DNA from 2 places in the Streptomyces sp. NBC_00885 genome. Region 1 is predicted to be linked to the other one. Evidence: riboswitches for the same ligand, from Rfam matches in the RefSeq annotation. Region 1 holds a riboswitch; the other holds the start of a gene.
What was found. Region 1 has a riboswitch for cobalamin ahead of OHA61_RS30535 (cobalamin biosynthesis protein). Riboswitches for the same ligand answer to the same signal wherever they lie in the genome.
Positions count from the first base shown of each region.

Region 2: linked by a shared signal. The riboswitch ahead of metE (5-methyltetrahydropteroyltriglutamate--homocysteine S-methyltransferase) and the one ahead of OHA61_RS30535 (cobalamin biosynthesis protein) in region 1 are both predicted to bind cobalamin.

Region 1 covers NZ_CP108796.1:6,735,831-6,741,656, forward strand. Annotated here, with positions in the region: gene cobN (cobaltochelatase subunit CobN) at 1-1,616, opposite strand, end outside; gene OHA61_RS30530 (cobyric acid synthase) at 1,613-3,193, opposite strand; gene OHA61_RS30535 (cobalamin biosynthesis protein) at 3,190-4,155, opposite strand; cobalamin riboswitch at 4,261-4,403, opposite strand; gene OHA61_RS30540 (hypothetical protein) at 4,512-4,733, opposite strand; gene OHA61_RS30545 (anion permease) at 4,746-5,826, opposite strand, start outside.
Region 2 covers NZ_CP108796.1:7,722,006-7,727,831, forward strand. Annotated here, with positions in the region: gene OHA61_RS35245 (putative glycolipid-binding domain-containing protein) at 1-290, opposite strand, end outside; gene OHA61_RS35250 (DUF2993 domain-containing protein) at 440-1,651, shown strand; gene OHA61_RS35255 (ArsR/SmtB family transcription factor) at 1,725-2,477, opposite strand; cobalamin riboswitch at 2,524-2,757, shown strand; gene metE (5-methyltetrahydropteroyltriglutamate--homocysteine S-methyltransferase) at 2,881-5,202, shown strand; gene meaB (methylmalonyl Co-A mutase-associated GTPase MeaB) at 5,251-5,826, opposite strand, start outside.

The DNA.
Region 1 (5,826 bases):
AGTTCGCCGAGCACGGCGTCCGGGCCGCAGCCCGCCGACAGGCCGAGGCCCTTGCCCGGCAGCCATTCCAGGGTGCCGTGCTTGCCCATGTGCACGATCGCGTCCGCGCCGAAGCCCCCCTCCGATGCCGCGGCCTCCAGCCAGCGGTACGCCGCCAGGTAGTGGTGCGAGGGCGGCATGTCCGGGTCGTGGTAGATCGCGATCGGGTTCTCGCCGAAGCCGCGCGGCGGCTGGATCATGACCACGACGTTCCCGAACCGGAGCGAGGCCAGCACGATGTCGTCGCCGTCGACATAGAGCGAGCCCGGCGGCTCGCCCCAGTGCTCCAGCATCGCCTCGCGCAGCCCGGGATCCACGGTGTCGAACCAGGCCCGGTAGTCGGCGAGCGGCACGCGCGCGGGGGCGGCGGCCAACTGCTCCTCGGTCAGCCACTCGACGTCGTGGCCACCGGCGTTGATGAGCCGGTGGATCAGCTCGTCGCCGTTGTCCGGGTGGCCTTCGACGGAGTAGCCGGCATCGCGCAGGGCGTCCAGGACCCGCACCGCCGAGGCCGGGGTGTCCAGGCCCACCGCGTTGCCGACGCGTGAGTGCTTGGTCGGGTAGGCGGTGAACACCAGCGCAAGCCGCTTCTGCGCGTTCGGCTTGTGCTTCAACTCCGCGTGGCGCACGGCGATTCCGGCGACCCTCCCGGCCCGCTCCGGGTCGGCGACGTACACCGGCACATCGTCGGGCCCCTGTTCCTTGAAAGAGAACGGGACCGTGATCAGCCGCCCGTCGAACTCCGGGATCGCCACCTGCATCGCCGCGTCCATCGGGGACAGCGCCGCGTCCGACGCCTCCCAGAGCGCCCGCGAGGACGTCAGGCACAGACCCTGGAGCACAGGGATGTCGAGCTCGGCGAGCGCCCCGATGTCCCAGGCCTCGTCGTCGCCGCCCGCACTGGCGTCGCTCGCGCGCGTGCCGCCGGCGGCGAGCACGGTGGCGATCAGCGTGTCGGCCCTGCCGAGCAGCTCGTACAGACCGGGGTCGGCGCCGCGCAGCGAACCGCAGTACACGGGCAGGGCGTTGGCGCCCCGAGCCTCGATGCGGTCGCAGAGCGTGTCGACGAAGGCGGTGTTCCCCGAGAGCTGGTGGGCCCGGTAGAAGAGCACGCCCACGGTCGGCCGGCTCTCGATGTACGCGCGCGTGCCGTGCACGCCCCACTCGGGCATCTTCTGCGGCTCGGCGAAGCCATGGCCCGTCAGCAGCACGGTGTCGGACAGGAAGCGGGCCAGTTCGACGAGGTTGTCCGGACCGCCCTCGACCAGATAGCGCAGCGCCTCGGCCACCACACCCGCGGGCACCGACGACTCGGCCATCAACTCCGCGTCCGGCACCGTCTCGCCGCCGAGCAGCACCGTCGCAATCCGGGCCGCCTTCAGCGCGGCGAGACCGTCCTCCCAGGCCCGCTTCCCGCCGAGAAGACGTACTACGGCGATGTCGGCGCCCTCGATCAGCGCGGGCAGTTCCTCGGTCACGTCGACACGGGTGGGGTTGCCGATCCGGTAAGGCGCCCCGGAGGCCCGGGCCGCCAGCAGATCGGTGTCGGCGGTGGACAGCAACAGCACGGTGCTCATGGCGCTCCCGGTGGAATGAAGGGCAGTCCCGACGGAGCGCCCGACTCGATGAGCCTCAACAGCGCGTCCGTGTCCGCGTGTTCTTCGATCAGATCGCCGAGGCGTTCCAGCTGCTCCTCGCGCAGCGCGCCGAAGCTGGTGTCCGGCGCCGGTACGAAACGCCGTCCCGAGGCTGCTGCCACCTCCCGCAGAAAGGCGCGCCTGAAGCGGTCGCTCTCCAGCGAGCCGTGCCAGTGCGTGCCCCACACCGACCCGACCCGGCAGCCGTCCAGGCTGTGTCCACTGTCATCAGAGATGAACGCCTCTCCGCCCAGCACTTCGGCGACCCCGTGATGGATCTCGTACCCCTCGACGCTCTCGCCGAGCGCCGTGCCCACGGGCCGCGCGAGGGTCTTGTCCCGGGCGAACCGCACCCGTACCGGCAGCAGCCCGAGCCCGTCTACGGCGCCCGCGCGCGACTCCACCTCGTCCTCGATGTGCTCGCCCAGGAGCTGGAAGCCGCCGCAGATGCCGAGCACCGGCCGCCCCTCGGCGGCCCGGCGCGCCAGAGCGTCCGCGAGCCCGCGCTCGCGCAGCCACGCAAGCGCCTTGATCGTGCCCCTCGTGCCCGGCACGACCACCAGATCGGCGTCGACGAGCTCCTCGGCCCGGTCCACGAAGCGCACGACGACGCCGGGTTCGGCGGCGAGCGCGTCCACGTCCGTGAAGTTCGACATCAGCGGTACGGCGCACACGGCCACGCGCAGCACGTCCTCGCCGACGGGCGGCGCGACCATCGACTCCCGTACCGCGCCGCGCAGCGAGACCCGCAGCCCGTCCTCCTCGTCGATGCCGAGACCGTGCGCGAAGGGCAGCACGCCATAGGTGTGCCGCCCGGTCAGTCCGTACAGCATCTCCAGGCCGGGTTCGAGGAGCGTCACATCGCCCCGGAACTTATTGACCAGATAGCCCGCGATCAGTGCCTGGTCCTCGGGGGCGAGCAGTGCGGTCGTACCGAAGAAAGAGGCGAAGACGCCGCCGCGGTCGATGTCTCCGACCACGAGCACCGGCAGGCGCGCGGCCCGTGCGATGCCCATGTTCACGATGTCCGTACGCCGCAGATTGATCTCGGCCGGACTGCCCGCCCCCTCGCAGATCACGGCTTCATACGTGCCCCGCAGCTCCTCCAGGCACTCCACGACGGTCCCGAACAGGGACTCCTGCCGCCCGCCGTACAGCGTTTTCCCGGGGGACGACCCCCCAGCCCCCCCGAAGAACCCGCGGGCGCTGAGTTCACCCACCGGCCTGCCCATCAGCACGACCTGACTGGAACGGTCGCTGCCGGGCTTGAGCAGCACCGGGTTCATCAGCGCGCTCGGCTCCACACGGGCCGCCTGCGCCTGCATGGCCTGCGCCCGTCCGATCTCCGCGCCCTCGCGCGTCACGAACGAGTTGAGCGACATGTTCTGCCCTTTGAAGGGCGCGACCTTCACCCCCTGCCGCACCAGCCAGCGGCAGATCCCTGCCGTCACGACGCTCTTGCCCGCGTCGGACGTGGTTCCCGCGACCAGCAGTCCGCCGCCCCTGTGCCCGATCATCCCCGCCCCTTTCCCGCGCGCCGTGCACGCAGCGCATGCCCCGCGAGGCGCCCTGCCGCGCAGGTCGCGAGTGTCAGCCAGCCGACGCGGCGCGAGAGCCGCACGGCACGTTCGATGTCGCCGAACTGGACAGGGCGGCCGTCACCGTTGAGTACGGGACGGTGCTCGACGCGTCCGGCGTAGGAGAGCGTTCCGCCGAGCCGTACGCCGAGCGCACCGGCGAAAGCCGCCTCCACCGGGCCCGCGTTGGGGCTCGGATGTTTCTTCGCGTCGTCCCGCCAGGCCCGGGCGGCTCCGCGCGCGTCCCCGCCCGCGAGCACCGCCAGCGCCGCGGTGAGCCGGGCGCCCGGCCAGCCCGCGACGTCGTCGAGCCGGGCCGAGGCCCAGCCGAACCGCCGGTAGCGGGGCGACTTGTGGCCGACCATCGCGTCCAGGGTGTTGACCGCCCGGAAGCCGACCAGCCCCGGCACACCGGCGAGCGCCCCCCAGACCAGCGCGCCCACCACGGCGTCCGAGGTGTTCTCGGCGACGGATTCGACGACCGCTCGCGCGATCTGCTGCTCGTCCAGGGCCTGCGGATCGCGCCCGCACAGATGCGGCAGCCGTTCCCTGGCCACCTCCACGTCCCCGGCGGCCAGCGCGCCACCGATGGCGCGTGCCTCCCGGCCCAGCGAGGTGCCGCCGACGACGGCCCAGGTGGCGGCTGCGGTCAGTGTGAAGGACGCGGCCGAGCGGCCCCGTACTCCATGGCTCAGCAGTGCGGCGGCAGCGGCGGCGCCTCCGGCGCACACCGCGGTGTGCAGCGCGCCCCACCCCCGGTGATCACGCCACAGCACACGCTCGACACCACCCGCGGCCCGCCCGAACGCGGCGACCGGATGCCCTCGGCGGGGATCGCCCAGAAGCAGGTCACCGGCCAGGCCGGCGGTGGCGCCGTACACGAATCGGCGGTCGGCACGCATGGAATCAGGCCGTCGTTCCGCCTCGTTGGAACCTCGTACTCACCGCAGGAACCGAACCGCAGCCGCGCATGGCGATATGTCCTCACTCAGGGTGTCCGCGCCCTGGTTCGACGTGACCGGCGGTGAGAGTTCCTGGCTTCCGGGGGAGTGTTCCCCCGTGACAGTGGCGGGACCGCGCCGGATTCGCACCGGCTTCCTCTTCTGCCGCCGTAGATGGCCCCGGCAGTCCACCACGCTGCGAGAACGGGCGTCAACTGGCCTTTGACCTGCACGGGAAGAGTGTGTTGGGGCACACACGCGAGCCGGGTCACCCGATGGGGTGACCCGGCCCGGACCCGACGTATCCGAAACGGCTGTCAGGTGACGATCAGATAGATCCCGTACGCCACGGCAGCCGCGCAGAGCGCGAAGCACGCGTACGCCCCGGTGCGCGCCAGAACCGCGGAGCCGCCGCTCGTGGCCGCCGACTCCTGCTTGGTCAGGCCCACCACGCCCAGGGTGAACAGACCCACCAGGGCGACGGTGGCGACGAGGCTCACGCCGAAGACGGAGCCGAGTGCTGCCCAGTCGATTTTCATGCTGATCTGTCCTTACACCGTGGCCGGACGCGTCGGCTCTGAGCCGCTCGCGGGGGCCGGAGCCGGGATGGTCGACTTGATGTCCTGCGCGGGCGTGCCCGCCGGCGGCGGGGTGACGGCCGCGATGGCGGCGGTCACGACGCCCGCGGGTTCGGCGTCCGTGTCATTGACGTTGGTGTGGTCGACCACCTGGCGGCGGGAGACGAACCAGATCGCGGCGCAGGCGCCGATCAGGAAGGCCGCGACGACCGCGACGCCCCAGTCGCCCTGCTTGGTCACGAACTCCGAGCCCGCGGCGACCAGAGCGGCGGCGGGCAGCGTCAGGCCCCAGGCGACGAACATCCGGGTGGCGGTGGACCAGCGGACCACGCCGCCCTTGCGGCCCAGGCCCGCGCCCATCACGGCGCCGGAGCAGGAGTGCGTCGTCGACAGCGAGAAGCCGAGGTTGGAGGAGGCGAGGATGACGCTGGCGGCACTGGTCTGGGCGGCGAAGCCCTGCTGCGGCTGAAGGTCCGTCAGGCCCTTGCCCATGGTGCGGATGATGCGCCAGCCGCCGAGGTAGGTGCCCATCGCGATCGCGAGACCGGCGGAGAGGATGACCCACATCGGGGGGTTGGAGCCGGGCGAGAGCACGCCGCCGGCGATGAGCGCCAGCGTGATGATGCCCATCGTCTTCTGGGCGTCGTTGGTGCCGTGGGCCAGCGAGACGAGGCCCGCCGAGGTGATCTGGCCGGCGCGGTAGCCCTTCGCGGTGGCCTTCCCGTCGGCGTTCTTGCCGATCTTGTACGTCAGCCGGGAGGCCAGGAAGGCGGCGATGCCGGCCACCAGGGGGGCGGCGATCGCGGGGATCAGGACCTTGGTGACGACGGTGCCGCCGTTGACGCCGCCGATGCCGACCGAGGCGACCGTGGCGCCGATCAGTCCGCCCATCAGGGCGTGCGAGGAGCTGGACGGCAGACCGATCAGCCAGGTCATCAGGTTCCACAGGATGGCGCCGACGAGCGCCGCGAAGATCACTTCCGGAGTGATGCCGGACTCGGTGACGATGCCGCTGGAGATCGTCTTGGCGACCTCGACCGACAGGAACGCACCG
Region 2 (5,826 bases), 990 kb from region 1:
AGCGCGCCGTCCATCTCGGGCAGCTGCTTTCCGCCGGCCGTCCACCGGCCGGAGCCGTCGTGCAGCAGGCGCAGCTCGTGCGAACCGTGGGCCGTCGCGGCGCGCACATGCAGCTCACGGGTCACGAAGTCCTCGTCGGTGTCGAGCTCGTACGAGATCCAGTAGACCTCCGGCCGGGTTCCGACCGCACGCCCGCGGGCCTGGAGCGTCGTGCCCCGGAGCTCGATCCATGAGGTCTCGTACCCCTGGCTCCCGGTGACTTCCCATGTGAGGACGTGCGAGGTGACCATGTCCTCAGCCTAATGAGCGCGCGAAGCCGTGGGCACGGTGACGCGCGCCACGGCGTCTGCGCAGCAGAGTCGCCGATATTTGGCTCAAATCCCTACCCATCGGTAGCAGGATTTGCGTTCGAGGGTGGCCGACATGGTGGGATAAGGCGATGCGACCCCCCACACGCATATCAGCGCATCCACGAAATCCGTACGAAGAACTCGCTCAACTGGCGGACCCCGAGCCCGACTTCAGCGTCTACGACCCGAAGGACCCTCTGGAGCTCGGGCTCACCTCCGACCCGGACGACGACGACTGGACACCGCCCAATCACCGTGGCAAGAGCCGGTTCGCGGCGCTGCCCGCGGTGGTGAAGCTGACCGCAGCGGCCGTCCTGTGCACCCTGTGTCTGCTGCTCACCGACCGGCTCGCGGAGTACTACGCGCAGAGCAGGGCGGCGGACCAGCTCCAGAAGTCACTCGGGCTCGCCACCAGGCCCGACGTGGACATCCACGGTTTTCCCTTTCTCACCCAGCTGCTCGACGAGCGGATCGACCGCGTCGATGTCACCGTGCCCGACGTCTCGGCCGATCGCGTCTCGCTTGCCGAGGTGCGGGCCACCGCCAAGGACGTACGCATCGTCGGAGATGCCCCGACCTCGATCAAGGGCGCCGTCATCGGCGATCTGGACGGCGAGGTGCTGCTCTCCTTCGACGATCTGAACCGTGAACTGGGCGCCTCACAGCTGAAGTTCACCGGCAGCGGCGCGGACGCGGTCCGGGTGAACGGCGAACTCGCCGTCGCCGGACAGGATCTGCGCGTGCAGGCCCAGGCGCACATACAGCGTGACAACGAGCGCTCCCTCACCACCACCCTGGACGGCATGCAGCTCGACATTCCCCGGGTGGCCACCTACCGGCCCGGCAAGGATCCGGATCACTCCGGCCTGCGGCTGCATCGCGAGGCCGCCGAGCGGATCAGCGGCGAGGGCGCCCGGCTGAAGGCGCTGCTTGCCGTGCCCGCGATCGTGGACCGGCTCGGAGTGCCCAGGGAGTATGTGCGCCGGGCGCTGCGGAGCGAGGAGGAACTCCACCGGCTCACCAGCGCGCCGAAGTTCATCGAGCGGCTGATGAAGGTCAATCTCGTCGATGTCGTACTGGAGCATCCGCAGCTGCTGAGGAAGGTCGGCATCGATCCCGGTCTGGTCGGGGCAATGCTCGCCCTCAAGCCCCCGGAGCTGTCCGAGAGGCTGTCACTCTCCTTCGAACTGCCCCGCTCCCTGAAGGAGTTGCGGCTCCAGCACATCACGGTGGAGCGCGACGGCATCAAGGCGCGCGTGGTGGGATCCGGCCTGCGCGTCGGGCAGTCCGGCGGCCACTGAGGTGACCCGGCGCTTTTCCGGTACGGGTCCCACCGCGCACTGCCGTACCGGAAAAGCGGGTCGCCGGGCCTGATCAGGTGTACATCAGTGAGCCCGGCGTGGTCAGCAGCTCGCCGGTCTCCAGCCAGGTCTTGAGGCCGGAGAGGATCATCGGCCAACCGCCGTACAGCTCCTCGTTCGCACCCTCGCGCAGCTGGTCGTGCGTGACGGTGAGCCGGCAGGAGTCGCCGACGGGCTCGATGTCCCAGGTGACCCTCGACGTGCCTTCGGCTTTCGCCTCGTCGCTCCAGAGCGCGACCATGCTCTGGACGAGCTTGCGCGGTGGATCGATTTCGAGGATCTCGCCCTCGCCGAGCAGGCCGTCGGCCTTGGGGGAGCTCATCTCGAAGCGCCCGCCGGGCTGCCAGTCGGAGGTGACCCGCATGCCGAAGTTGTACTTGCTCCGGATCTCGGGGTCGGTGATCGCCTCCCAGAGGCGCTCAGGGGTGGTGCGGATGTAAATCTCGAAGACCTTTTCCATGGGGCTCTCCAGTCGGCTCTTGAGGCCGCTGAGTGCGGCCGCCCAGGGTTCCGCGTACTTGCTCACCCACCGGTCGTGGACGAGCCGGATAGGGACGGGGTTCAGGAAGTGGAGCTTTTCCCGGCCGCGGCGCCTGGTGACGATCAGGCCGGCTTCCTCGAGCTGCTTGAGGTGCTTCATGACGCCGAAGCGGCTGATGTCGAAGCGGGCCTCGAGCGCGCTGAGCGTCTGCCCGTCCTGGCGGAAGAGCTCGTCGAGGAGGCTGCGCCGCGTCGGGTCGGCCAGTGCCTTGAACACTTCGTCCATGCCATCCAAAATAGGTGACCGTTTGGTCACATGTCAATGACGCACCTAGGGTGATCGTGCAGCTGGTTCGCCCTGTCCTCCAGGCAGGCGCGTCGCAAGAGGGAATCCGGTGGGAATCCGGAACTGCCCCGCAGCGGTGAGTGGGAACGACCGCCGTCATACGCACTGGATCCGGCAGCGGATCCGGGAAGCGACGGCCAGTAGGTGCCTGCGTACGCAAACCCCGTACGCGCGGGCGTGCCCATGAGTCCGAAGACCTGCCACTGCCCGTGCGCGAACGCGCGCGGAGATCTCGGTGACCTCGTGGGCGGGTCGGCGGCATGGGCAGACGGCTGTGTCTGCCCTCCTTCGCGTCCCACGAGCTGTCCGAGGTCATGGACGAGTACTCGCGAAGGAGAGTTCCGTGACCAGCACATCCACCGCCGCAGGATCCAGGGCCACCGTCCACGGCTACCCCCGCCAGGGCCCGAACCGGGAGCTGAAGAAGGCCGTCGAGCGCTACTGGAAGGGCCGCGTCGACGCCGATGCCCTGAAGGAGACGGCCGCCCGGCTGCGCCGGGCCACCTGGCAGCAGCTCGCGGGCGCCGGTATCCACGAAGTCCCCACCGGAGACTTCTCGTACTACGACCATGTCCTGGACACCAGCGTGATGGTCGGCGCCATTCCCGCACGTCACCGGGCGGCCGTCGACGCCGACGCGCTCGACGGCTACTTCGCCATGGCCCGCGGAACCCAGGATGTCGCGCCCCTGGAAATGACCAAGTGGTTCGACACCAACTACCACTACCTCGTCCCCGAACTCGGCCCCGACGCCGCCTTCGCCGCCAACTGTGGCAAGCAGGTCGCCGAGCTGAAGGAAGCGCTCGCGCTCGGGCTCACGGCCCGCCCGGTGCTCCTCGGGCCGATCACCTATCTGCTGCTCGCCAAGCCCGCGCCCGGAGTTGCTTCCGACTTCCAGCCGCTCACCCTGCTGGACCGGCTGCTGCCGGTGTACGCCGAGGTGCTCCGCGAGCTGCGGGCCGCGGGCGCCCAGTGGGTCCAGCTCGACGAACCGGCACTGGTCCAGGACCAGCCGCCCGCCGTGCTCAGCGCCGCGGGCCGCGCCTACCGCGAGCTCGGAGGGCTAACCGGCCGGCCGAAGCTGCTGATCGCCTCCTACTTCGACCGGCTCGGCGACGCACTCCCCGTCCTGGCCAAGGCCCCAGTCGACGGGCTGGCCCTCGACTTCACCGGCGCCGCCCACGCCAACCTCCGCGACCTCGCGGCCGTCGGCGGACTGCCCGGCAAGCGGCTCGTCGCCGGAGTCGTCGACGGTCGCAACGTATGGATCAACGACCTCGGGAAGTCGGCCGCCACCCTCGCCACCCTGCTCGGGCTGGCCGGCGAAGTGGATGTCGCGCCGTCCTGCTCCCTGCTGCATGTGCCGCTCGACGCCGCCGCGGAACGCGATGTCGACACGCAGGTCGCCCGCTGGCTCGCCTTCGCCCGCCAGAAGACGGCCGAGGTCGTCACGCTGGCCCGTGGGCTGACCGAGGGCACCGACGCCATCGCCGCCAGGCTCGCCGCCAACCGGGCCGACCTGCTCTCCCGCGCCACCTCCGCGCTCACCCGCGACCCCGCCGTCCGCGCCCGCAGCGCGGCCGTCACCGCGGCGGACACCCGGCGCAGCCTCCCTTACGCGCAGCGCGCCGCGGCCCAGCGCGCACGTCTGCGCCTTCCCCTGCTGCCCACGACCACGATCGGCTCGTTCCCGCAGACCGTCGAACTGCGCACCGCACGGGCCGACCTGCGGGCCGGGCGCATCGACACCCAGGGGTACGAGGAGCGCATCGAGGCCGAGATCCGCGAGGTCGTCTCCTTCCAGGAGAAGACCGGCATCGACGTGCTCGTACACGGCGAGCCCGAACGCAACGACATGGTCCAGTACTTCGCCGAACAGCTCAGCGGCTATCTCGCGACGCAGCACGGCTGGGTCCAGTCGTACGGCACCCGCTATGTCCGGCCGCCGATCCTGGCAGGTGACGTCTCCCGCCCCGATCCGATGACGGTCCGCTGGACCCGCTACGCCCAGTCGCTCACCGACCGCCCCGTCAAGGGCATGCTCACCGGCCCTGTCACCATGCTCGCCTGGTCCTTCGTACGCGACGACCAGCCGCTCGCCCAGACCGCACGCCAGGTCGCCCTCGCCCTGCGCGACGAGGTGAACGACCTTGAGGCGGCGGGCAGTTCGGTGATCCAGGTGGACGAGCCCGCGCTGCGCGAGACGCTGCCGCTGCGCGGCGACGGCCACGAGGCCTATCTGGCCTGGGCGACGGAGGCCTTCCGGCTGACCACCGGCGGCGTCCGTCCGGACACCCAGATCCATACGCACATGTGCTACGCCGAGTTCGGTGACATCCTCCGGGCGATCGACGATCTCGACGCCGATGTCATCAGCCTGGAGGCAGCCCGCTCCCACATGCAGGTGGCCGGCGAACTCGCCACGGCCGGATATCCGCGCGAGGTGGGGCCCGGTGTCTACGACATCCACTCACCGCGTGTACCGAGCGCTGAGGAGGCAACCGCGCTGCTTCGGAAGGGACTTGAGGCGATCCCCGCCGAGCGGCTGTGGGTCAACCCCGACTGCGGTCTGAAGACGCGCGGCTGGCCCGAGGTCCGTACCTCACTGGAGCACCTGGTCGCCGCGGCCCGCGAGATCCGGGCCGGGCTCACGATGTCGTCCTGAGCCGTACGGTTCCGGGGCGGGGGCCGCATCGAGCCCGCCCCGGAGCCGCTAGCTCGGGCGCTGAAACGCCTGAAGGATTCGTTCCGCCGCCAGCGTCGCCGTCAACTCCCCGTCCCGCACCTGCTGTTCGAGGCCGGGTGCGAGCGCGCGCACGCCGGGATGGCTGCGCAGCCGGTCCCGCAACTCGTCGTGGACCATCGTCCAGGCCCAGTCGATCTGCTGGTCGCGGCGTTTCGCGGCCAGCCTGCCCGTCGAGTCCAGCAGCGCCCGGTGCTGCTCGAGCCGCTCCCAGAGAGTGTCGAGCCCGGTGCCCTCCCGCGCGCTGCAGGACAGCACCGGGGGAGTCCAGGCGGCGTCGGCGGGGTGCATCAGCCTCAGCGCACCGGCCAGTTCACGGGCGGCGGAGCGTGCGTCGCGCTCGTGCGGGCCGTCCGCCTTGTTGACGGCGATCACGTCGGCCAGCTCCAGGACGCCCTTCTTGATGCCCTGCAGCTGGTCACCGGTCCTGGCCAGGCTCAGCAGCAGGAACGAGTCCACCATGTTGGCCACGGCGGTCTCCGACTGGCCGACCCCGACCGTCTCCACGAGTACCACGTCGTAGCCGGCGGCCTCCATCACGATGAT